DNA from 3 places in the Bacillus cereus group sp. BfR-BA-01430 genome. Region 1 is predicted to be linked to each of the others. Evidence: predicted binding sites of a transcription regulator. Region 1 holds the regulator's gene; each other region holds the start of a gene.

Region 1 (8,485 bases):
ATGCGAATCAGAATCTTTCTAGCTCAGCTATTCGTCATCTTTTAGAAGTAACAAGGGATAATCCAAACCACTTTAAAGCTATTTTTGTATTAGCACGTGAACACTATAAATTAGGTGAAACAAACATTGCAGCTGAACTAATCGAAGAAGGTTTAAATATATGTAATAAGTTGAAGAATAAGGAGTTTCAACAACGTTTTATGATTTTGAAAGAAATGAATAAAAATGTTTCTGGTGTATTACTAGAACCTGTAATTTTAGAAGGAATTTCGTATTTTGAAAAAGAAGGTTTATGGGATTGTGTTCAAGAATATAGCGAGATTTTGGCTTTGCAATTTTACAAAGAGGAAAATGATTCAAAGGCAAGTAAGTATTTTTACATCAATAATCAAGCGCAGAAAAAATATTTAGAAAAAGGAGCATTGAAATAATGAAAAAAAAGGGCATAATAATAAAAGGGTTAGTAATTGCAGGAATTTTATCATTTTGTTTGAATCTTTCTTTAAGCACACAACAAGCAAGTAATGTTGGTGATGGTGGAGCTCCTGCAAGACCAGATTTAATGTTAAATATAAGCGATACTTCGTCATCTTCTGATATGGATGGAAATGGTGGAGGAATTGTAGCAAAAGAAAGTTAAGGGAGTTTACAGCGAAAGAAGAACGTTTACCTTCACTAAAAGACGTTCTTCTTCCTTATTATAGCTAGTGAAGAATATATACAAGTAAAATAAAAAATACCGGCTCTAATTGAAGTGCACCCCAATTGTGTCTAACAATTGGGGTGCATTTTTGATTGAGATGTGGCAGCTTTTATCATAGAAAAAGAGGACGCTCATATGGCGTCCTTTATGGTGTATTCTTTTTATCTTTTAAACCCAAATGTTGTTCTGTAATAGCTCATATACCATGAGTTCCTCTAATCGTTAGAGCAATTAGTGATTGAATAAAATGGACATTTGAATAGATCATGCTTTCTTAAAATAACCTTAATTAAACTATAGGTTTAATAATACTTGAAAAATAAATGGTATAATTTTCTAAAATAGCTTAAATCAAGTTTTGTTTAGAAAAGGGGTAGATGGAAAATGTTTCAGAAGCTCAAGTTTTATTTCATGAGCATATTAATTAGTTCAATATTAGGTGGAATGATTATAGGTGCTAATTTTTTGGTCCATAACATTTATAATTTAGTTGCAGGTAAAGAATATCATTTTAATATGTGGTCTTCTATTATTATATTTAGTCTCGTATTTATTTCGGGTTTCTCGTATATGTTGAAGAAGGGGCCGGATATACTTGTTAATGATTAAATCAATAGCAATTCTCGTAGGCGCTGCCGTAATCTGGGTGGTGTCTTATTTGTTGTTAAGGAAAAAAAGAACAGTTCTGAAACGAAAAAGTAATGGACCGCTTCTTAAGTCGCGCAATTTGAAGAACTTAAAGCGTAAGTTATGAAATTTTGCGCATGGGGGGACTAGCCCTCCCAATGGGCAAAATCAATCTTTGGTAAGTACTGGAACTTCAAGGTATGAATTTTAATTTTAAACATATACATGTATAGAGTTTATTTCTATAAACAAGGAGTGAGTGAGGTGAACAGGGTAGGGAAGGCTGATTTTGTTTCTGGATTTGTACCGAATCATAATCATGGGTCTGTAGATTATACATCTGTAGATGCAGGGCATGTACATCAATGTTTAGATGTATCTTCTCCCCCAATTCAAACGCAGGATGGACATGTACATTATACAGAAGGTTATGTTGTATTTGAGGATGGGCATACTCATTACTATAAAGCGTACTCAGGGCCGGCAATTCCAGTTGGAAATGGAATGCATGTTCATTATTATGATTTTTATACAACGGAAGATAATGGTCATAAACATCGTATTAGAGGAGTAGACCAGCCTGCTCCGGGTAATAAATAGCGCTGAGGTGTGAACTTTTTAAAACAATATATTTGGAAACTCCTAAGTTGATGTTGAAAGGGATAGTAAATCATAACATTTCATATATATAGTGTCATAATGGTGTTTTTAGGGGATGGGGGGATTTGAATGGCGAACGGGGAGCAACAATCGATTCCTGGTCATTTTGTTATGGATACGCAGAGGGCGATGTTACTTCCGCCAGAATTGAAAGCTGCACCTTCTGAATCATTAACAGAACAATTATTTATTGAGAGGTCGTTAACTGAAAATCGCTTTTGGTTAAGGATTATGAAGGAGCACGCACTTTTTCTTGGTGAAGGATTTAACCGAAAAGACACAAACTTAATTCAACAGGTGGATCAATTTTTTCATCTTTTTGATCGACATTTACAAAAAGCGTTTTCTATCCCTCAAACTGTTCAAGCAGTCAGGCAATTAAATGAAGAAAGTATTCAGCTCGTTTATGCATTTCGTAATTATAAAAGAAATCTTTTAATTTTAATTATTAATTGTAAAGTAAGTGGGTTTAACTTTCCGTTATTAGTAGATCATATTGCACGTGAAGCAGAGTATTTTATACGAACACTCCAGAAATTTAATGAAGGGAAAATGGATCCAATTCAAGATGCGATCATTAGTGAAAATGTATTTTGGTTAAGAATTATGATGGAACATTCTCGTTTTATTGCCTCATTACTTGATCAATCAGAACGAAATTTAGTTCATACTGCTTTAAAATTTGGTGATGATTTCGAAGTCCTTCTTAGTCAAGCTAGAGATGTAGAATCAATGTTATATCAGAAACAACCAACATACCCGATTATCGGAAAAATGAATAAAGATAGTGAAAACGCTACAGTTGAATTGAGAAATTTCAAAAAAGCAGGATTGGAACTTATTCAAACATGTCAAATTCGAAATGTAATTAATCCGCTATTAGCGGATCATGTTGTAAGGGAGGCGGAGCATTTCTTATTTATGATTCATGTGTTAGAAGAAAGGTTGAAGCAAAAACAGATGCAACAGTCGATGGAATGAGGGTTCGTGATTAGTGGAGGATGAAGAAACCCTGCTGATTAAAGTTTCACTTTATTCGGAGCTTCTCAAAACATGAATTTTTTAATATGCAGTTACGAATAGTATTTTTAGTGAAAAACGGTAAGTCCTTCATTAAGGAATTATCGTTTTTTTTTGAGACGTTCTTTCAATTCATGACAATGGTCTTGTAATATTTCAATCAAATATACAACAGTACCTTGTAGTAAGTAATAGTAAATGGTATATTATGGTTAGTGGAAGTACCTTGCATTAAGTAGTACTGATAAAAAGGAGGATTGTCCTTGAACGTCCAGTTTAAGAAAGGTGTGCTGGAGCTTTGTGTACTGGCACTTGTTAAAAGAAAAGATTGTTACGGATATGAACTTGTTCAAGAGATTTCCGATAAATTTTTAATATCAGAAGGTTCTGTTTATCCGTTGTTACGCCGATTAACAAAAGAGGGATATTTTCAAACATATTTAAAAGAATCAACGGAAGGGCCGCCGCGTAAATATTATCAATTAACAAATCTAGGAGAAGAACAACTACATTTACTTGTAACGGAATGGCGTGATTTCGCTAAAGGGGTACAGGAAATTATTGAAGGGGTGTAATGAGATGAATCAGGAGCAATTTCTTCAAGAATTATCAACACATCTTAGAAAGCTACCAGAGGAAGAAAGAAGAGATATTTTATATGACTATGAGGAGCATTTTCGGTTTGGGCTAGAGGAAGGGAAGACAGAAGCGGAAATTATAAAGGGGCTTGGCTCGCCAAAAGCGATTGCAAAAGAGATGTTAGCTTTATATCGTTTTGATGAGATGAAAAAAGATCCGTCCGCATCAAATATAACAAGAGCTGTTACGTCGGTAGTTGGACTTAGTTTATTAAACTTCATTATTGTATTAGGACCTTTAATCACAATTATAAGTTTTATATTCTCAATGTGGATTGGAGGGATCTCCTCCGTTATAGCACCATTACTAGTAGTAATTAAGATACTAACGGGCACTTTTTTATGGCTTGATATATTTGTTTCCATTACATTTTTTGGGGTTGGATTGTTAGTATGTATCGGTGCTTACTACTGTACAAAATGGTTTAAAAATCTTTGTATACGCTATGTCAATTGGAATCTCAAAATGATTAGAGGGGAAAAATGAGATGAAAAAAATAATATTGGTAGCCATTGTTTGTATTGTAGTTGGCATTATTGGTATATCACAAACATATTCGGAGATGGTAGATACGGCGAAGCAGAAAGAAACGGAAAAGGTTATAAAAAATGAAACAATTAAAAATATAGATATTGATTTAGATGTTGGAGATATTGTGATTCAAAAAGGAAATGATTCTTCTTTCTATGTGAAACAGTCAGAAAATATTGAAAAACAAAGAGTGAGTGTTAATGAAGAAGGAGATACATTAAAAGTAAAAGGGAAAATAAAAGAAGGGTTTTCATTTGACGTTTCATTTTTATTTTCTGGAATTGAAACGTCAAAGCTAACAATTGTTGTTCCGGAGCGTTCTTATCAAAAAATAAAAATAAGGTCCTCTGCCGGTGATCTTACAGTAAGTGACGTGAAGAGTGAACGTGTAGAAGCCTTAACGTTTGGTGGAGATGTTGAAATGGATCGAGTGACAGCAAAAACAGTAGAAGGCTCTTCAAAAGCAGGAGAAGTGGAAATAAAAAGAACGAGCGGTAAAGTCGTTGCAAAAACAGCTGGTGGAGATGTAGAGGTTATAGGTCATGATGTAAAGTACGATTTACAAGCAAGCTCAGAAGCGGGGGACATAGACATTCGTTTACTTGAGAAGCCTCAGAATGCAGTTGTGAGCGGTAAGACGTATGCGGGAGAAGTGGAGATTTTTCAAACAGAGGATAGGAATGTCACATTTGGCGATGGTAGTGTGAAAATCACGGGAAAAACAGCTGGGGGAGATGTTAGCATTCAAGTGAATGAAACATAGACAAGTGAAGATCATTTTCGTTTTATAAATGGGAAGGAAAGAATTTTAAAACGCGACTGTTCCTGCAAAGTACAGATTTTTAAGGATGATGCTAGAGAAGTCACATTTAGAAATGATAGTGTGCAAATTGAGAGGAAAACAGCTGTGGACGATGGTATAATGAAAATACATTAAAAAATAGACCATTTCGGTCTATTTTTTAATGTAAATCACGATATACACCAATTACTTTTCCGATAACAGAAACTGAATTTAAAATAATTGGTTCTAAAGAAGAGTTTTCTGGTTGTAGACGGAAGTGATCTTTTTCTTTATAAAAACGTTTAACAGTTGCTTCATGATCTTCTGTTAGAGCGACGACAATCTCACCATTGTTTGCAGAATGTTGCTGACGAACAACAACTAAATCTCCATCAAAAATACCAGCTTCAATCATACTATCTCCAGATATTCGCAGCATGAATACTTGATCAGCTCCAGCAACGATACTTGCAGGGAGTGGAAAATGTTCTTCCACACTTTCTACAGCTGTAATCGGTAAACCAGCTGTAACTTTTCCGACAATTGGTACTTGAACAACAGATTGTGTGCCTGTTTCGATTCTTTCTTCTCCTAAAATTTCAATCGCTCTCGGTTTCGTTGGATCGCGTCGAATATATCCTTTCTCTTCTAGACGTGATAAATGTCCGTGCACTGTAGAACTGGAAGCAAGGCCGACTGCTTGACCAATTTCACGTACGGAAGGCGGGTAACCTTTTTCCTGTACTTTCAGTTTAATGAAGTCGAGAATGTCTTGCTGGCGTTTTGTTAACTTTTCCATTTTTTAACACCTCGTTTTCTTTCGTTTTTCTTATTCATAAGTATACCATGTGAAAAAACATTCTACAAACATAAGTTCGAACATATGGAGGATTTATGCTAAACTAATAAAAAATCAAAAAGAGGAAGAGGGTTTCAAATGAATGCAATCATTTATGCTCGTGTAAGTACAACGAAAGAAGCGCAAGAAACATCATTGGCACGTCAAAAAGATGAATTGTTGCATTTAGCTGAGCGATATCAAATGAATGTTATAAAGGTGGTTGAAGAACAAGCAAGTGGTTATACAATTGAACGTGAAGGAATATTGGAAATATTAGACATGATAAGAGATGAGCAAATTGAGGTACTTCTTATTCAAGATGAAACAAGGCTTGGCAGAGGAAATGCGAAGATTGCTTTAATGCATTGCTTACATAAAGAAGGAGTAAAAGTATATACGCATACACATAACGGTGAGTTGCAGCTGTCTGATTCTGATTCAATGGTACTTGACATTATTGGTATCGTTGAAGAGTATCAAAGAAAAATTCATAACTTAAAGATAAAACGTGGCATGAAAAGGGCGGTAGAAAGAGGATTTCGACCGGAGAAAAATTTGAAAAACCGACATTTGAGTACGGGGCGTGAGAAAAAAGAAGTGCCGATTGAGGAGATTGTTCGTTTGCGCCGCAATGAATTAACTTTTGAAGAGATTGCTGCAACACTTCGCGGATTTGGATATGATGTTTCTAAAGCTACCGTGCATCGCAGGTATGTGGAATATACGAAGCAATTGCTTGATAAACAAGACTAACTATTGTATGATAATAATCAGTTTTTAGTAGAAAGGGGATTCGAGATGCTAAGTCACGAACTCATTGAACGTATTAACTTCTTAGCGAAGAAAGCGAAGAATGAAGGTTTAACTGAAGAAGAACAACGGGAACGTCAATCGCTCCGTGAACAATATTTAAAAGGGTTTCGTCAAAACATGTTAAACGAATTAAAAGGAATTAAAATCGTGAATGAAGAGGGGAAAGATATTACCCCGGCGAAATTAAAAGCGTTAAAAAAGCAAAATAATGCAAAGTTAAATTAAAAGATGGGACAAGCCCATCTTTTTTATTTTCATAGAAATATATAGTGGTGTAGTTTCTTTTGCTCTTCATTTTATTACCATCCAGTTATGATTGAGAGTTGCTTCCACCGTTTTTCTTTCCAATATATAGTTTGCAATGATTTCAGACATATCAGTCGGTATGTCTTTTATAACCGGTTTATTTTGATACATAAAGTAGTTCCCGCCACCGCTTGCCCGGTAGTTATTCATAACAACATCATACTCATCCGTAAGCGAAAGAGGCTCTCCATTGTAATGTAAGGAAACAACTCTTTTCCCAATTGGTTTTGAAATGTTTAGTATGTATGAAATACCTTCCCACATATCATAATTATAATGTTGTGGCTTTGGCTTAATATAGGCAGGGTTTACAATAATATCTCCGTTTTCATTCAATGAGAAATATTCAGCAGATCGTTCGAGCGCTTCCAAAATATCTTGTCCTGTAATGCGAATGACTTTTAATGTGTTTGGATAAATGTAATTAGAAACAATATCGCGCATTGTAATCTCATTTGGGAATCCGGGAGACGCATTGTGAAATAAACTTGTACAAGAAATATCAACTTCAGCTACGTCCATTTGTACTGTATTGATAAATTCGATAAAAGGATGATCCTGTAACCGAACTTGCATCGGATCATGAATTTTCATATCACCAATCATTGTACCAATTGGTTGATCGAGCCATTTTTGCGTTCGCTCTTCATAGTCAGATACAAGTGAAAGTAATGTATTGTCTGCTGGAACACCTTCTACAGATAGTAGTTCAGAACGACATGTTTGTATGATCCATCGATTATTATTTTGTTCTAATTCTATTTGAACTTTCCCTAATGAATGGCCATTACATCCAGGTTGTAACACAGTTACCCCATTTATTGTTTCGTTTTCGATGAAACGGTGTTGATGACCGGTTAGTAAGATATCCATTCCTTCTATTTCATGACACATAGCAAAACCTTGATTTTCCCCTGTTAAAGCTTCCGTTGGTTCGCCGGACTGTAAATCTCTTTCAAATCCACCGTGATAAGCTACAACTAATACATCAGGTGCTTCTTGCTTATGAATAAAAGAAACCCATTTTTTTGTTGTTTCTAATGCGTCTTCAAATTGTAAGTCTTGAATATGATGTGGTTGCTCCCAATTTGGAATGTAATGGGTTGTAACTCCTAAAATAGCGATTTTTATATTTGGTTCGATATGCTTGATCATATAAGGTTTCCCAAAATAAGGTTTTTTTGTCCTTTTATTTAAAATATTTGCACAAAGGTAAGGCATATTAGCATGTGAGACTGCTTTATTTAGTATGTCCATTCCGTAATTAAACTCGTGGTTTCCAATAATGGCTGCATCATAGTGAATATAGTTAGCAAGTATTGTCATCGGATGATCTTTATCGCTTTCGTAAGAAGCATAGTGGTAAGTAAATGGTGTCCCTTGAATGAAATCACCGTTGTCAATTACAATGACATGTTCATGCTGCAAACGCTCTTGCTGGATACGTGTTGCAATTTTTGCTAATCCAATTTCTGCGATTTCGTTATTTCGGTAATGAAGTGGATAAACGGTTCCATGTACATCGCTTGTAAGTAGAATATTGACCTGTACAGTATGATGT
Region 2 (8,485 bases), on a different contig from region 1:
ATGGCATCAACAATTTCCAATACCTTACCATCGCTAAACATAAAGTGAAACTTTAATCAGTGGAAGTTTTCTTCATCCCTCACTGATTATGAAGCCCTCACCAATCGGACTGTTAGTATCCCTCCTATCTTCCTTGTTTCTAGGTGAAAGTCTTACTGCCCTAAAATAGCGGGATAAATAGTAAATTTGTAACTTTAGCAAAAAAAAGAGCCTATTTAGGATAAAATAGGCTCTTTTCCAAGCTGTGCAAAAGCTTTCATGATTACTTCTTTACAACTTCACGAATTGCATTGCGATCAAACGTTAAGTGTGAACCACCAGATTTAATAACAATTGTCGTATCATCTACTGACTCAATTGTACCGTGTAAACCACCGATTGTTACGATCGCATCACCTTTTTTTAGCTCGCTTTGCATTTGAGCTACTGCCTTTTGGCGTTTTTGTTGCGGGCGAATTAATAAGAAATAGAAAATCGCAAACATTGCAACAATCATGACAATATTCATCATACCAGGACTCATTTTTGTTCCTCCTTTAATATTATGTATTAGAAGTTTTTAGCATTCGGTTTATTAAAGCCATACTGTTCAAAGAACTCTTCGCGGAAATCACCAAGACGATCTTCACGAATGGCTTGTCTCACCTGCTCCATTAAGTTTAACAGAAAATGCAGATTGTGATAAGACGTTAAACGAATTCCGAACGTTTCATCACATTTCATTAAGTGACGAATGTATGCACGTGAATAATTTTTACATGTGTAACAATCACAATTTGGATCCAGTGGACCAAAGTCTCTTGCAAATTTCGCATTTTTCACAACGAGACGACCTTGACTTGTCATACAAGTACCATTTCGAGCAATGCGAGTTGGCAGTACACAGTCAAACATATCGATACCGCGAATGGCACCATCAATTAATGAATCAGGAGAACCGACTCCCATTAAATAACGAGGTTTATTTTCTGGAAGAAGCGGTGTTGTAAACTCAAGGACACGATTCATAATATCTTTTGGCTCCCCTACTGATAAACCGCCTACAGCGTAACCAGGGAAGTCCATTGAAACAAGGTCCTTAGCACTTTGGCGACGAAGCTCTTCAAACTCTCCACCCTGTACAATACCGAATAACCCTTGATCTTCCGGGCGCTGATGCGCTTTTAAACAACGCTCTGCCCAACGGCTTGTACGCTCTACAGACTTTTTCATATATTCAAAAGTAGCTGGGAATGGTGGGCATTCATCAAATGCCATCATAATATCTGAACCTAAAGCATTTTGAATTTCCATCGCTTTTTCTGGCGATAAAAATAGCTTGTCTCCATTTAAATGGTTGCGGAAATGCACACCTTCTTCTTCAATACGACGGAAGTCACTTAAACTAAATACTTGGAATCCACCAGAATCCGTTAAAATAGCGCGATCCCAGTTCATAAATTTATGCAGGCCACCTGCTTCACGTACAATTTCATGACCTGGACGCAGCCATAGATGATACGTATTACTTAAAATAATGCCAGAATCCATCGCTTTTAATTCTTCTGGTGACATTGTTTTCACTGTTGCTAATGTACCAACTGGCATAAAGGTCGGTGTATCAAAAGATCCATGTGGCGTATGCACACGACCTAAACGTGCGCCCGTTTGCTTACATTTCTTAATAAATTCGTAACGAATTGCTGTCATAAATTTACTCCTTCTTTATTTCATTCTCTCTTTCGTATGAGATGCAAGAAACATCGCATCACCAAAACTAAAGAAACGGTATTTTTCTTTCACTGCTTCATTATAGGCATGAAGCACATTTTCTCTACCTGCAAATGCACTCACCAGCATAATTAATGTTGATTTTGGTAAATGGAAGTTTGTAATTAAACCGTCAATTGCTTTAAATTCATAACCTGGATACATAAAGATATCCGTCCATCCAGATGCACCGCAAAGTTTACCATCATGCTCTGTAGCAATTGTTTCAAGTGTACGCGTTGATGTCGTACCAACTGTAATAATACGGCCACCTTTTGCTTTCACGTCATTTAATACGTCAGCCGTTTCCTGCGACATATGATAATACTCAGCATGCATATGATGATCTTCAATTTTATCAGCCGAAACTGGTCTAAATGTTCCAAGACCAACATGAAGTGTAATGAATGCTAATTTCACACCTTTTTGTTGTAATTTCTCCAGTAACTCTTCTGTAAAATGCAGACCCGCTGTTGGTGCTGCTGCAGAACCAATTTCCTTCGCATATACAGTTTGGTAACGATCGCGGTCTTCTAATGTTTCTTTAATGTAAGGGGGAAGTGGCATTTCTCCCAGTTCATCTAAAATCTCATAAAAGATACCGTCATAAGAAAATTCAAGTTGACGACCGCCTTGATCAGCAGTTCCTACACATGTTGCTTTTAGTTTTCCTTCGCCAAAAGAAATAACAGTTCCTTCTTTCACACGTTTCGCCGGTTTCACAAGTGTTTCCCACGTATCTCCCTCTTCTTGTTTTAAAAGAAGCACCTCAATATGTGCACCTGTATCTTCTTTTACACCATGCAAACGAGCAGGCATAACTTTTGTTTCATTTAAAACTAAACAATCTCCTTCATGTAAATACGCTAAAATATCGCTAAAATGCTCATGCTCGATATCACCTGTTTCACGATCTAACACCATTAACCTTGATGTTTCACGCTTTTCAAGCGGCGTTTGCGCAATAAGTTCTTCTGGTAAATGAAAATCAAACAGATTAATATCCATAACTATATCCACCTATTTCTATTTAAATCGATTTATTATATACATAATAAAAGATAATACAATACTTAACACAATACATGTAATGATCGGAAAATAAAAGGTAACGTTTCCCTTTTTCACAAAAATATCGCCTGGAAGCCTTCCGATAAACTTCCAAGCCAAGCCGATCACAATGAGAAGAATACCAGCTGTTATAAGAAGTTTTGACATATCCGTCATACTTCTGGCATCTCCATTCCGAAATGTTGATATGCAAGTGGCGTAACAATTCTTCCTCGTGGCGTACGCTGTAAGAATCCAATTTGCAGTAAATATGGCTCATATACATCTTCAATTGTATGAGATTCTTCACCAATTGTCGCCGAAACTGTCTCTAATCCAACTGGACCACCGCGGAATTTTTCAATAATACCAAGCAGTAATTTATGGTCAATGTGATCCAGACCTAATTTATCTACTTGCAAGAGCTCTAATGCCATTTGTGTAATTTCCATTGCGATTGTTCCATCGCCTCTTACTTGTGCGAAATCCCGTACGCGTCTTAAAAGACGGTTCGCGATACGCGGTGTACCACGAGCACGCCTTGCAATTTCTAAAGCGGCTAAAGAATCAATTTCCACTTCAAACACTTCTGCTGTTCTTTCTACAATCGCTGATAATTGATCTACTGTATAATACTCCAGTCTTGATAATACCCCAAAACGATCACGAAGCGGAGCTGACAGTGCCCCTGCACGTGTTGTTGCACCCACTAATGTAAAAGGTGGCAAGTCAAGCCTTACTGACCGTGCAGTCGGCCCTTTACCAATGACAATATCAAGACAAAAGTCCTCCATTGCTGGATATAAAACTTCCTCAATAGATCTATGCAAACGATGAATTTCATCAATAAATAGTACATCACCAGGTTGAAGAGCCGTTAACACTGCTGCTAAATCTCCTAGCCTTTCAATTGCTGGACCTGATGTCGTTCGAATATTAACTCCCATTTCGTTTGCGATAATATTAGCAAGCGTTGTTTTCCCAAGTCCTGGTGGTCCATATAATAAGACGTGATCCAATGTTTCCTCACGCATTTTTGCAGCCTCAATAAATACCTCTAAATTATGTTTTGCCTTATCTTGGCCAATATATTGACGGAGTGTCTGTGGCCGCAACGAATATTCTAAGTCTGCATCTTCATATGCAGATTCCCCTGACAGGAGACGTTCGTCCATTCTACTCACCTCTTACCATTTAGTAAAAGACTAAGTGCCTTTTTAATATACTGATCCGTCGTCAATGACTCTTTTAATAACTCCGGCAAGACGCGATTGATTTCACGTTCTGCATAACCGAGTGCACGGAGCGCTTCAAGTGCCTCGTCCAGTTCAGTTGATGAACCTTTTTTCTCATCAAAACGCTCTTCATCTGAGAATAAATCAATGAATGCATCTGGTACAACATCAGCTAATTTTCCTTTTAAATCTAAAATCATTTGACGAGCCGTTTTCTTTCCAACACCCGGAAATTTCACTAAAAACTTCTCATCTTCGTTCTCAATCGCTTGTACAACCTGCCCTGTTTGACCTGAGGCTAAAATGGCAAGCGCACCTTTTGGTCCAATTCCCGATACACCTAAAAGTTTTGTAAATAGTAAACGCTCTTCACGTGTCTTAAAACCGTAAAGTGCCATTATATCTTCTCTTACATAGTGATATGTATATACCCGAATTTCTTGCTTACTTCTTTGGAATACATATGGGTTTGGCGTGAAAATTTGGTAGCCAATTCCATTATGGTCAAGAACGATATATTCCGGTCCTACGTACTCTACATAACCTGTAACATACTCAAACAAAATACGATCTCTCCCTCTCAAATCATGTATTCCATTTTAACATACTTAGCAATAGAAAAGCGAGACTACCCCAACAAATGTTCTCTATTTTAAATTTCTCTTTTTTTTATCTTTTTTTATATTGACAGATTGTTAGCATGCAATTACTATTACATAGTCGAGAATGATTATCAATATTAAGTGAAGGGGTTACACGCATATGAAGCATAAACTATTTATTTTATTTACTCTCATCTTTGTTGTCTTGGCCACTGTTGGCTGTTCTTCTAAAAAAGAAGAACCTACTGCAACAGAGCAAAAAACGAAAGTTGTGAAACATGCAAAAGGTGAGGCTACAATTCCAGTAAATCCAAAAAGAATCGTTGACTTATCTGGATCATCTGAAGAACTATTACTACTTGGACATAAACCGGTTGGTACGGCGAATACATATAAAGATAAAATCCAAAGTCATTTGCAAGAAAAACTAAAAGGTGTAAAAGCAGTTGGATGGTATTGGGCTCCAAAAGTTGATTTAGAAGCAGTTACTGCTTTAAAACCAGATTTAATTATTTTAAACAATCGTCAATTAAAAATTTATGACCAACTAGCAAAGATTGCACCAACAGTCGTTTTAGAAACAAACTTAGAAAACTGGCGCGATAAATTTAAAGAAGTCGGTAAATTATTTGGCGAAGAGAAAAAAGCAACTCAGTGGATTGCCAACTACGATAAAAAAGCCGCTTCTTTATCTAAACAAATTAAAGAGAAAACAAAAGATGAAAACTTTATGTTCCTTGCTATAACGCCACAAAATTTCCGTGTGTATGGCAATTTTGGATATGGAGATATCCTCTTTAATGATTTAAAACTTCCTGCAACAAAAGGAACAGATTTAAAACAAACAATGGCACAAGTATCACTAGAAGGACTTGTTGCGTTCCAACCTGATCAAATGTTTATCGTAAACTTTGGCGGCGAAGCAGATAAAATTTACGAGGATTATAAAAACAGTGCTATTTGGAAAGATAACAATGCAGTGAAAAATAATCACGTTTATGAAGTAAGTAATGAAGTTTTTAATACAAAAGCATTCAATCCAATTGGAAAAGATATGTTAATTGATGAAATTGCAAAACAAATTTTAGATAAGAATAAATAAAACAAACTAGCAACTCATTTCGAGTTGCTAGTTTGTTTTGCATATTGCTTCATCTTCTCCATCGTCTTCACAAAACGTTCTTTTGATTTAATCCGAATGCCGCGCTTTAACTTTGCCCGTTCATAACTTTTTAATTTTTTCATATCAATTTGAAAAAATGAGTGAATTGCATTATCGTTTTTGGGTACACCATTAAAAATTTGTAATATCCCCTCATCTGACACTCCAAAATAACCGCTCGTCTTCAATAAAGGTGAAATATCGTCTATTTTCTTTTGTAATATAATTTGCACATCATCACGATCTACAAGTTGCCAATCTTTATATCGTTGCAAAAGCTGTTCCAAATTCGCTACTTTTTCTGTAAGGATTTCCTCACTCACTTCTCCGTCCAAATACATACGCTCCAGTAAAACTGTCACTTGAGGTTCTTTTTCCATTACATTTGGCGTCGTAACTGCAGCTCTAACATTCGATTCGTAAGATAAACAAAATAGAACAAGCAAGACTTGAACTGCAATCATGATAAATTTCATTTCTATTCACCTCTTCCGAGCAAAATAAAGTGAAACTTCCAACTCTAGTTTCTCCGGAAATGAGAGTTTTATCCAACACTCTCATATAAGGTTGAACAGACTTGTCGCTATTTATCGAAAATGCATATCTTTTGTCCGAATTATCGATATGATTTCATTTATTTTTACAATAAAAAAGACGCCTGAACTTAGCAGGCGTCTTGATGCGTTTTACGGCGAGAGACCAGGCGGCCACATCCGCGTGTTTAGCACTTAAGCATATCTCTCGTCTTACGTAAATTAGCTCATCGCTTTGTTAATATAACATTAATACAACATAAACACAAGCTAAATATGAAAAATATACATTACAAATATAAAGTAAAACTTTAATCAGTGTGAGTTTTCTTCATACCCACCCTCACCAATTGGGCTGTTACGGGCTAAGACTTCCTCTTGTCTTCCTTGCTTCTCTCTAAATCTTGACCCTAAAATAGCAGGATAAAATGAAGAGGAAGGCATAGGCCCTCCTCTTTTTTCGTTATCGCACCGTACCAGTTAGGCTAGCACGAATATCACGGAATAAATCTGTAATATCACGATTTAAATCATTCGTAACCGTTCCATTTCGCAGGCGTGTATTCATTGTATTTACACGATCAAACATATCGTTTCTAACCGTCACATACACGTTACGAGTTCTTACATCATTGACAACAGCTCGGCGAATTTCATTTGCCATTGCCGTTTCATTTGTTACTGTATGACGCGGTTTCACAGCAATCACTACATCATTTCCATATACAACAGTAGAAACTCGATCCACATTATTCATACGCTTAACACGATTCGTAATTCTTTCAGCTGTTTTCCCATCATTGTTCATGTATGAATTATTCATTGTAATGTTACGAGTTGGATGAGGATTTACAATTTGACCATGATAATTCACATCTCGATAATAGTTATATCCCACATCATTACGACGATCATTTACACGATCTGTAATTCTATTTCCATTTCTATACGTTACATAATCTGTATATCGATCTGTGCGCGCTACATGATCTCTATATGGATTTGTACCATAATAAGATGTACGTTCGTAATTATCGTTCACATTACGCTCATCCATCGCATTATTATTAGGTGTACCACATGCTACTAACGCACTGGTAACTAACAAAGAAGCGGCAATTACTTTCACTTTTTTATTCAATCCAAAAACCCCCCTTGTTAGAATGAACTTTTCTCTTGAAAAGCTCCTTCTTATCATAAGTAACAACGGAGGTTTTTACACTGTTAATATTTCACTAAGAATCCATTAGAACGTTTTACTCCTCTTCTTCAATTGGACTTCCAAACATATCAGGCGGATCTGGTTGATAATACATCGTACCTGGCTGTGGTGCATACGCAGTCTGCTCCGGCTGATAATATAAAGGATTTGCAGATTGTGTTCCCCCTGGCTGAGGGCTATACAAAATTCTTCCCTCATCACATCCGCAGTCCTCTTCTTCTGACATAGATGGCGGCATATTATTCTCCATTGGCATTGATGTATATTGCGGTGCTATAGGTGCAAATTGTGGATACGGCATATTATCATACGGGTTTGGATACTGTTGGTATGGATACTGTTGTGGCATCAGTTGTGGATGATAAGGCATTGGTTGCGGCATGATATTTGGCGGTTGATTATTTTCCGCCATCGGCATCATGTTCGGCATTTGATTATTTTCCGCTATCGGCATCATGTTCGGCATTTGATTATTTTCCGCCATCGGCATCATGTTTGGCATTTGATTATTTTCCATCATCGGCATGATTGGCGGCTGAATATTATCCATAATTGGCATTGTGATCGTTGGTGGTAAAACTTGCGGAATCACCTTGTTATCTTTTGCTACATTTGGCGATGCAATATTCCCTATATTTTCTTTTTTCACTTGTGGCGATACGATATTCCCTACATTTTCTTTTTTTGCTTGTGGCGATACGATATTCCCTACATTTTCTTTTTTCACTTGTGGTGATATGATATTCCCTATATTTTCTTTTTTCACTTGTGGTGATATGATATTCCCTATATTTTCTTTTTTTGCTTGTGGGGATACGATATTCTCTACATTTTCTTTTTTTGTTTGTGGTGCTTTCATATGATTTGGTTTCACTTTATGAATTTGAGGAGCAATCAATTCACTCCCCTTTTTAATTACATCTGAAATTTTA
Region 3 (8,485 bases), on a different contig from region 1:
GAAAGAATACCGCCTTGGCGATCAAACAGCTGTACTTATTGTACGTCCGCGCGGTTGGCATTTAGAAGAAAAACATATGCAAGTTGACGGGAAACGTATGTCTGGAAGTCTTGTAGACTTTGGGCTGTACTTTTTCCATAATGCGAAAACTCTAATTGAAAAAGGAAGCGGTCCATATTTTTACTTACCAAAGATGGAGAGTTATTTAGAAGCTCGTTTGTGGAATGATGTATTTGTATTTGCGCAGAAGTATATCGGTATTCCAAATGGCACAATTAAAGCGACGGCACTGCTTGAGACGATCCATGCTGCATTTGAAATGGACGAAATTTTATATGAATTACGCGATCACTCCGCTGGATTAAATTGTGGGCGATGGGATTATATCTTTAGCTTTTTAAAATGTTTCCGCAATCATAAAGCATTTTTGCTTCCAGACAGAGCGCAAGTTACGATGACAGCACCGTTTATGCGCGCGTATTCTTTGAAAGTCATTCAAACATGTCATCGCCGAAATGCACCAGCGATGGGAGGGATGGCAGCCCAAATTCCAATTAAAAATAATCCGAAAGCAAATGAGACTGCCTTTGAAAAAGTGCGGGCCGATAAAGAGCGCGAAGCTTTAGATGGGCATGATGGAACTTGGGTTGCTCACCCAGGACTCGTACCGGTTGCGATGGAAGTATTCGATTATATTATGAAAACACCAAATCAAATATTTAGAAAACGGGAAGAACTGCATGTAACAGAAAAGGATTTATTAGAAGTACCTATGGGAACGATTACAGAAGAAGGGCTACGTATGAATATTAGTGTCGGCATTCAATATATTGCGTCATGGCTAAGTGGACGCGGGGCAGCGCCTATTTATAACTTAATGGAAGATGCGGCGACAGCGGAAATATCAAGAGCGCAAGTGTGGCAGTGGATTCGTCATGAGGAGGGGAAACTGAATGACGGTCGTAACGTTACGTTTGCTTTAGTAGAACAATTGAAGGCGGAAGAACTAGCAAAAATAGAGAAGGAGATTGGGAAAGAATCATTTGAGAAAGGTAGATTTGTAGAAGCGACAAAGTTATTTACTGATTTAGTGCGTAAGGATGAGTTTGAACCATTTTTAACATTACCTGGCTATGAAATTTTATAAAAGAAAAGGGGATGGAAGAAATGAAAAACGAAAGAATTCAGAAGCTGCAAGAGAATTGGGAGTTAGATGCACGCTGGAAGGGGATTACGCGTCCTTATTCTGCTGAAGATGTCATTCGTCTTCGCGGGTCAATTGATATTGAACATACATTAGCGCGCCGTGGTGCGGAGAAACTTTGGAACATGCTTCATACAGAAGATTACATTCATGCGCTTGGAGCGTTAACAGGTAACCAAGCGATGCAACAAGTAAAAGCGGGATTAAAAGCAATTTACTTAAGTGGTTGGCAAGTGGCAGCGGATGCGAATTTATCTGGTCATATGTATCCGGATCAAAGTTTATATCCGGCGAACAGTGTACCAGCTGTTGTCAAACGGATGAATCAAACGCTTCAGCGTGCAGATCAAATTCAGCATATGGAAGAGAGCGGGAATATCGACTACTTCGTGCCGATTGTTGCTGATGCGGAGGCTGGATTTGGCGGACAATTAAATGTATTTGAATTAATGAAAGGCATGATTGAAGCAGGAGCAGCAGGTGTTCACTTCGAAGATCAATTATCTTCGGAAAAGAAATGCGGACATTTAGGCGGAAAGGTGTTATTGCCAACACAAACAGCCGTGCGTAATTTAATTTCAGCACGGCTAGCGGCAGATGTAATGGGCGTACCGACAATCATTGTTGCAAGAACAGATGCGGATGCAGCAGATTTAATTACGAGTGATATCGATCCGGTTGATCGAAAGTTTATTACAGGAGAAAGAACGCCAGAAGGTTTTTACCGTACAAAAGCGGGGCTTGACCAAGCGATTGCGCGCGGCTTAGCATATGCACCATATGCAGACCTTGTTTGGTGTGAAACATCTGAGCCAAATATAGAAGATGCAAAGCGCTTTGCTGAAGCAATTCATGAGAAATATCCAGGGAAATTACTAGCGTATAACTGTTCGCCATCCTTTAACTGGAAACAAAAATTAGATGAAAAAACAATTGCCAACTTCCAAAAAGAAATTGCATCATACGGTTATAAATTCCAATTCGTAACGCTCGCTGGATTCCATTCTTTAAACTACGGCATGTTTGAATTAGCGCGCGGTTATAAAGAGCGCGGCATGGCAGCATATTCTGAATTGCAACAAGCAGAATTTGCTGCTGAACAATACGGCTACTCCGCAACGCGTCATCAGCGCGAAGTAGGAACAGGTTACTTTGATGAAGTCGCGCAAGTGATTACAGGTGGTACATCTTCGACAACGGCGCTGAAAGGTTCTACGGAAGAGGCGCAGTTTACAAAATAAGTGAAGGGACAGGTGTCGATACTAGGCACCTGTTTTCTATTGAAAAGATCCTTTTTGTATATCTGTTTTGTTTTTGAGGGCATAAAATTCTTACATGTAACGCTATTTTATAGGGCATACAAAAAATTGGAAGATTTATTTTTGAAAAAAAGTGTACATCTTATTTTTATTATGTTATACTAATCTCAGTTGAATAATTAAATTAAGCAATCCATATATTATCAAGTGCTGAAAACGAACGAGAAAAGGTATGTGAGAACTGTTTTATGTTTCGTATTTGATAATGTGTGGATTCTTTTTTTACATGAAAAACTAAAAAAATGTATTTTCTTAGGAGGAAATAAGAATGACAGTAACAGGACAAGTAAAATGGTTTAACAATGAAAAAGGATTTGGCTTCATCGAAGTTCCAGGTGGAAGCGATGTATTCGTACATTTCTCTGCAATCACAACTGAAGGTTTCAAATCTTTAGAAGAAGGCGAAAAAGTTAGCTTCGAAATCGAAGATGGTAACCGTGGACCTCAAGCGAAAAACGTTGTAAAACTATAATTTTATAGTGTGTGATAAAAAGGATGGCTTTGGCCATCTTTTTTGTTATACATTTTTAACGATATACATATGGTGTAAGGATTCCTTTTTTAAGCATGGAAAATCGATTTTAATTTGAAATCATATCTCTATTTGAACGAACGATATCCATTTTTAACACGGGGTATTTTTATGGAAAGAAATAATATCATTTTAAAGTTTGATAAAAGAATGTAAAATAATTGAAAATTTTAATTATTTTGTAAGGGACATGATACAATTATTTGTGCAGCTGCTAATATAAATGAAATTTATAGAAGGAGTGAACACAACATGGATGGTAGAGCTGAGCGCTATGTTGAAAACTATATAGTAAATAAAAAAACGATGGCTTTACTGCCCGTTATTTTAGGGGAAAAAAGTGTAATAACGAGAGTAATTGAAGTGGAAGACTCTTTTTTCATGTTCCAAAAGCCGCTTGATATTGTAGAACGAAGCTGTCGTAAGCATGGATCAAGTTTTTTAGGGAGGAAAGAAGGGACAAAAGAGTTAACACGTATTACTCATAAAGCTCCCATCGCAATCAGTCCCACAGATCAACTCTATTTCTTTCCCACCTATTCCTATTCAAGAAAGGAATGTGCATGGCTCTCTCATTTTCATATTGCAAGCAATAAAGAGTTAACAGACGGCAATCTTATTATTCGATTTATTAATGGGTTTGCAGTGAAATTAGAGATGTCAAAGAGTAGTTTTGAGAATCAACAAAACCGTACAGCAAAGCTGAGAACAGAATATGAAGATCGGAAAGATAAACAAGGAAACTTGCAGTTTAAGCCAGTTGCAAAAGAAGCGATATCAACGTTAAGACCAGCGTATGAAAAAGTGTACCTTGTAAAGGAAGAAGATATAGAAGGAGAATGACTAATAGATCAGGCAAGATGTTCATATAATAAAATGAAAAGAAACCAGATATGATGAAGTACCTGGTTTCTTTTTGTTACATGGAAACGTGAAAGGTGTAACATCCTGTCAAATCATAATAGATAATCATATGACAATCAGGAAGGAGTTTTACATCGTCGTATGGAACTTTAATACATACATCTCCATATGTCATATCTACCATTTCCTCTTTATACGAAGCAATGATAAAGTAGGGATAGTGAATATAATAAAGGGGTAAATTGTAGAATGGATTTTCAAACAATCAAAGAATACTTTTCAGCAGAAAATATGGACCAACTTGTCGAGAGTTACCGGGCGTTTGGTCCGCTCCTTGGCATTGGCTTGCCGATGGCAGAAGCGCTTATTCCTGTACTTCCACTGATCGTATTTGTTATGGCAAATGCGGTTGCTTTTGGTCTATGGCTTGGATTTTTCTATTCTTGGCTCGGTTCGGTGCTAGGTGCATTTCTTGTTTTTCTTGTCATTCGTAAGTTTGGGCGAAGTCGCTTTTTTTCTTATATCAATAAACATCCGAAAGTGCGAAGTGCAATGGGATGGATTGAACGAAAAGGATTCGCACCTATTTTTGTATTGTATTGTTTTCCATTTACGCCATCTGCATTGATTAATGTAGTCGCGGGATTATCGCGCATTAGTGTAAGGCAGTTTGGATTAGCTTTAATACTTGGAAAACTTGTTATGATTTTCATGTTAAGCTATATCGGTCATGATTTAACTTCTTTTATTCATAATCCTTTAAAAACAATTATTGTGATAGGGGTTATTTTTATTCTTTGGTATGTTGGTAAGAAAATTGAAGTGAAATTAGAACTGCATTGAGAAGAGAAGTCCGCACTGTGCATACAGCGTCATTGTAGAAAAGGGTGAGGGGAGAGGCTGATGAAGCAAACTTTGAAAAAAGAAAGCGTAGAGTGGATGAGAACGATTCTTATCGGGATACTGCTAGCTCTTTTTTTTCGAACGTTTTTCTTCTCGACTTATGTTGTAGAGGGAAAGTCGATGATGCCAACGCTTCAAGATGGTAATATGCTTGTTGTGAATAAAGTGAGTTATCAAGTTGGAGAGTTACATCGATTTGATGTTGTTGTGTTCCATGCGAATAAAAAAGAGGACTATGTAAAACGAATCATTGGTTTACCTGGAGATCATATTGAATATAAGCAGGATCAATTATATATTAATGGTCAATTTGTTAAGGAACCGTATTTAGAAACATATAAGGAACAAGTGAAAGGACGCCAGTTGACAGGAGATTTTAAGTTGGAAGAGTTAACGAAAAAAAAGGTTGTGCCAAAAGGGTATATTTTTGTGCTTGGCGATAACCGTCTTGGGAGCTGGGATAGCCGACATTTTGGCTTTATAAAAGCAGATGCGGTTGTTGGAAAAGTCGATTTACGTTATTGGCCGATTAACGAAATGCAAATGAACTTTTCAAAAGGTGAATAGAATGTTTTATAATATAGAAAAGAGGAAAAAAGGCAAGCAGTCTCTGTTTGTCTTTTTTCGTGTCCTATCATACAATGATGACAGAAACGAATGTTCGTTATATAGGTGAAAGGTGGGGTTACATGACACTTCGATTTGTGATTGGAAGAGCAGGAAGTGGGAAAAGTACACTTTGTTTACGAGAAGTGCAAGAAGAGTTAAAAGAGCGCCCAAGAGGGAAAACGATTTTATACCTTGTTCCTGAACAAATGACATTTCAGACGCAGCAGGCGTTAATAGGAAGTGAAGAAGTAAGGGCTTCTATTCGTGCACAAGTGTTTAGTTTTTCACGGTTAGCTTGGAAAGTGTTGCAAGAAGTAGGAGGGGCAAGTCGTCTTCATATTGATGAAGCGGGTGTGCATATGTTACTTCGCAAAATTATTGAATCGCGCAAAGAAGGATTATATGTGTTCCAAAAAGCCGCTGAACAAAATGGGTTCTTTGAACATCTTGGCGGTATGATTGCAGAGTTTAAACGTTACAATATAACGCCATCTCATGTATATGAAATGTGGCAACAGTTAGACGCGCATAGCAGTAGCGCCGAACAAAAGTTGCTGGCAAATAAAATATATGATTTGCAGCTATTATATGATGATTTTGAACGAGCTTTAATTGGAAAGTATTTAGATTCGGAAGATTATTTACAGCTTCTTATTGAGAAACTGCCGTTTTCCGAGTATGTAAAGGATGCCGAAATTTATATCGATGGATTTCATTCGTTCTCTCCGCAAGAACTTGAAATTATAAGGCAGTTAATGAGATGCGGAGCAAGGATGACAATTACATTAACGGTGGATGAAAAGTCGTTAGCCCAGCCAGTCAATGAACTGGATTTGTTTTATGAAACAGTGCTGACGTATGAAAAAGTAAAACAAGTAGCACGGGAAGAAAAAGTTGTAATGGAAAAAACGATACCGCTTGTAGAACAGCCGCGGTTTCATTCTCCAGCGTTAGCGCATTTAGAAGCTTACTATGAATCGCGTCCGAACGAAAAATTTTACGGAGGGGCGAGCATTGCCATCCATACAGCTGCGAATTTACGGGCAGAAGTAGAAGGAGTAGCGCGAGAAATTCGTAGACTTGTCGCAGAAGAGAAGTATCGTTACCGCGATATTGCCGTACTTCTTCGAAACGGAGAAAGCTATTATGATGTGTTAAGAACATTATTTGCAGATTATGATATTCCGCATTTCATTGATGAAAAGCGCCCGATGTCTCATCATCCGCTAGTAGAATGCATTCGTTCTGCTTTAGAAATGATTAGTGGGAATTGGCGTTATGATGCTGTTTTTCGCTGCGTGAAAACAGAACTTTTATATCCGCTAGATGTAAAAAAAGAAGTGATGCGTGAAGAAATGGATGAATTTGAAAACTACTGTTTGGCATACGGTGTCCAAGGTAAGAAATGGACCGCTGATGAGCCGTGGACGTATCGTCGTTATCGCTCTCTTGATGGAGTGAAAGAAGTGATAACAGATAGTGAACGCCAAATGGAAGAGAAAATGAACCGTCTTCGCGAGATTGTAAGAACGCCGGTCATTCGCCTGCAAAAAAGATTGAAACGTGCAAGTACCGTTATGCAAATGTGCGAAGCTGTATATTTATTTTTAGAGGAGCTAGATGTTCCGAAGAAATTAGAACAATTACGCGTACGTGCTGAAGAAAGCGGAGATTTCTTATTTGCGACAGACCATGATCAAGTGTGGGAAGAAGTGATGAATCTTCTTGATACATTTGTTGAGATGCTTGGAGAAGAAAGTATGTCTCTATCGGTGTTTATTGATGTGATGACGACAGGGCTTGAGGCACTTCAATTTGCCAATATCCCGCCATCGTTAGACCAAGTATTAATTGCAAATATCGATCGCTCTCGACTTTCAAATATTCGGGCAACATTTGTCATTGGTGCAAATGAAGGCGTGATGCCAGCTACGCCGACAGATGAAGGGATGCTTTCTGATGAAGAAAGAGACGTTCTTGCAGCAGCGGGCGTGGAATTAGCACCAACGACAAGACAAACGTTATTAGAAGAACAGTTTGTGATGTATCAAATGGTGACAAGAGCATCTGAGAAACTATATATTTCTTGTCCGCTTGCAGATGAAGAAGGAAAGACATTACTCGCTTCTAGTTTTATGAAGAAAATAAAGAGAATGTTTCCTGATGTGAAAGAGACGTTTATAACAAATGATGTAAACGACTTAGCGCGCGCAGCACAAATTTCATATGTAACGACGCCAGAAGTAACATTGTCATATGTGATGCAACAACTGCAAACGTGGAAACGATACGGGTTTGAAGGCGATTTAGATTTTTGGTGGGATGTATATAATTTCTACGTTACTTCCGATGAATGGAAGCAAAAAAGCAATCGCGTCTTATCCAGTTTGTTTTATCGAAATCGTGCGAAGAAACTAAGTGCAGCTGTAAGTCGAATTTTATACGGAGAGAAAATAAAAGGAAGTGTCTCTCGTATGGAATTATTTAATCGCTGTGCGTACGCTCATTTTGCGCAGCACGGTTTATCATTGAGAGAGCGCGATATATTTAAATTAGATGCACCAGATATTGGAGAGTTATTCCATGCAGCGCTAAAGAAAATTGCGGACAAGCTCTTGCGTGAAAACCGGACTTGGGCGGATTTATCCGTAAAAGAATGTGAGCATCTTTCCATATTAGTAATAGAAGAAATTGCTCCATTATTACAAAGACAAATTTTATTAAGCTCAAATCGCCATGCTTACTTGAAACAAAAATTACAGCAAATCATTTTTAGAACATCGCTTGTGCTAAGGGAACATGCCAAGGCGAGCGGATTTGTTCCAGTTGATTTAGAAGTTCCGTTTGGCATGGGAGGCAATGGTTCATTACCACCGATGGAATTTACATTATCAAACGGTGTGAAAATGGAAGTTGTCGGCCGCATTGATCGGGTTGATAAAGCGGAAGATGAGAGCGGTACGTTCCTTCGCATTATTGATTATAAATCGAGCTCGAAAGCGCTGGATTTAACAGAAGTATATTACGGATTAGCATTGCAAATGTTGACGTATT

The links. Region 1 encodes LexA, which represses DNA repair genes until DNA is damaged. Its sites were predicted from a motif close to CGAACATATGTTCG; they were not measured.
Positions count from the first base shown of each region.
Region 2: ruvA (Holliday junction DNA helicase RuvA) is a predicted target of LexA. The motif match lies at 4,668-4,681, and genes of this name have one in related genera.
Region 3: addB (helicase-exonuclease AddAB subunit AddB) is a predicted target of LexA. The motif match lies at 5,473-5,486, and genes of this name have one in related genera.

Region 1 is NZ_JAKUEW010000002.1:730,986-739,470, reverse strand. Features, by position in the region: gene MR058_RS08085 (response regulator aspartate phosphatase) at 1-431, shown strand, start outside; gene MR058_RS08080 (Phr family secreted Rap phosphatase inhibitor) at 431-640, shown strand; gene MR058_RS08075 (hypothetical protein) at 1,088-1,312, shown strand; gene MR058_RS08070 (YmaF family protein) at 1,595-1,930, shown strand; gene MR058_RS08065 (DUF2935 domain-containing protein) at 2,060-2,971, shown strand; gene MR058_RS08060 (PadR family transcriptional regulator) at 3,274-3,585, shown strand; gene MR058_RS08055 (DUF1700 domain-containing protein) at 3,590-4,135, shown strand; gene MR058_RS08050 (DUF4097 family beta strand repeat-containing protein) at 4,137-4,943, shown strand; gene lexA (transcriptional repressor LexA) at 5,143-5,763, opposite strand; gene MR058_RS08040 (YneB family resolvase-like protein) at 5,902-6,558, shown strand; gene MR058_RS08035 (DUF896 domain-containing protein) at 6,604-6,843, shown strand; gene MR058_RS08030 (bifunctional metallophosphatase/5'-nucleotidase) at 6,910-8,485, opposite strand, start outside.
Region 2 is NZ_JAKUEW010000012.1:28,923-37,407, forward strand. Features, by position in the region: gene yajC (preprotein translocase subunit YajC) at 263-523, opposite strand; gene tgt (tRNA guanosine(34) transglycosylase Tgt) at 550-1,689, opposite strand; gene queA (tRNA preQ1(34) S-adenosylmethionine ribosyltransferase-isomerase QueA) at 1,705-2,757, opposite strand; gene MR058_RS17670 (DUF2905 domain-containing protein) at 2,776-2,976, opposite strand; gene ruvB (Holliday junction branch migration DNA helicase RuvB) at 2,973-3,974, opposite strand; gene ruvA (Holliday junction DNA helicase RuvA) at 3,980-4,597, opposite strand; gene MR058_RS17685 (iron-hydroxamate ABC transporter substrate-binding protein) at 4,797-5,738, shown strand; gene MR058_RS17690 (BofC C-terminal domain-containing protein) at 5,753-6,274, opposite strand; gene MR058_RS17695 (YhcN/YlaJ family sporulation lipoprotein) at 6,795-7,472, opposite strand.
Region 3 is NZ_JAKUEW010000001.1:290,684-299,168, forward strand. Features, by position in the region: gene aceB (malate synthase A) at 1-1,147, shown strand, start outside; gene aceA (isocitrate lyase) at 1,168-2,445, shown strand; gene MR058_RS01520 (cold-shock protein) at 2,792-2,995, shown strand; gene MR058_RS01525 (competence protein ComK) at 3,308-3,898, shown strand; gene MR058_RS01530 (TVP38/TMEM64 family protein) at 4,169-4,762, shown strand; gene lepB (signal peptidase I) at 4,823-5,389, shown strand; gene addB (helicase-exonuclease AddAB subunit AddB) at 5,512-8,485, shown strand, end outside.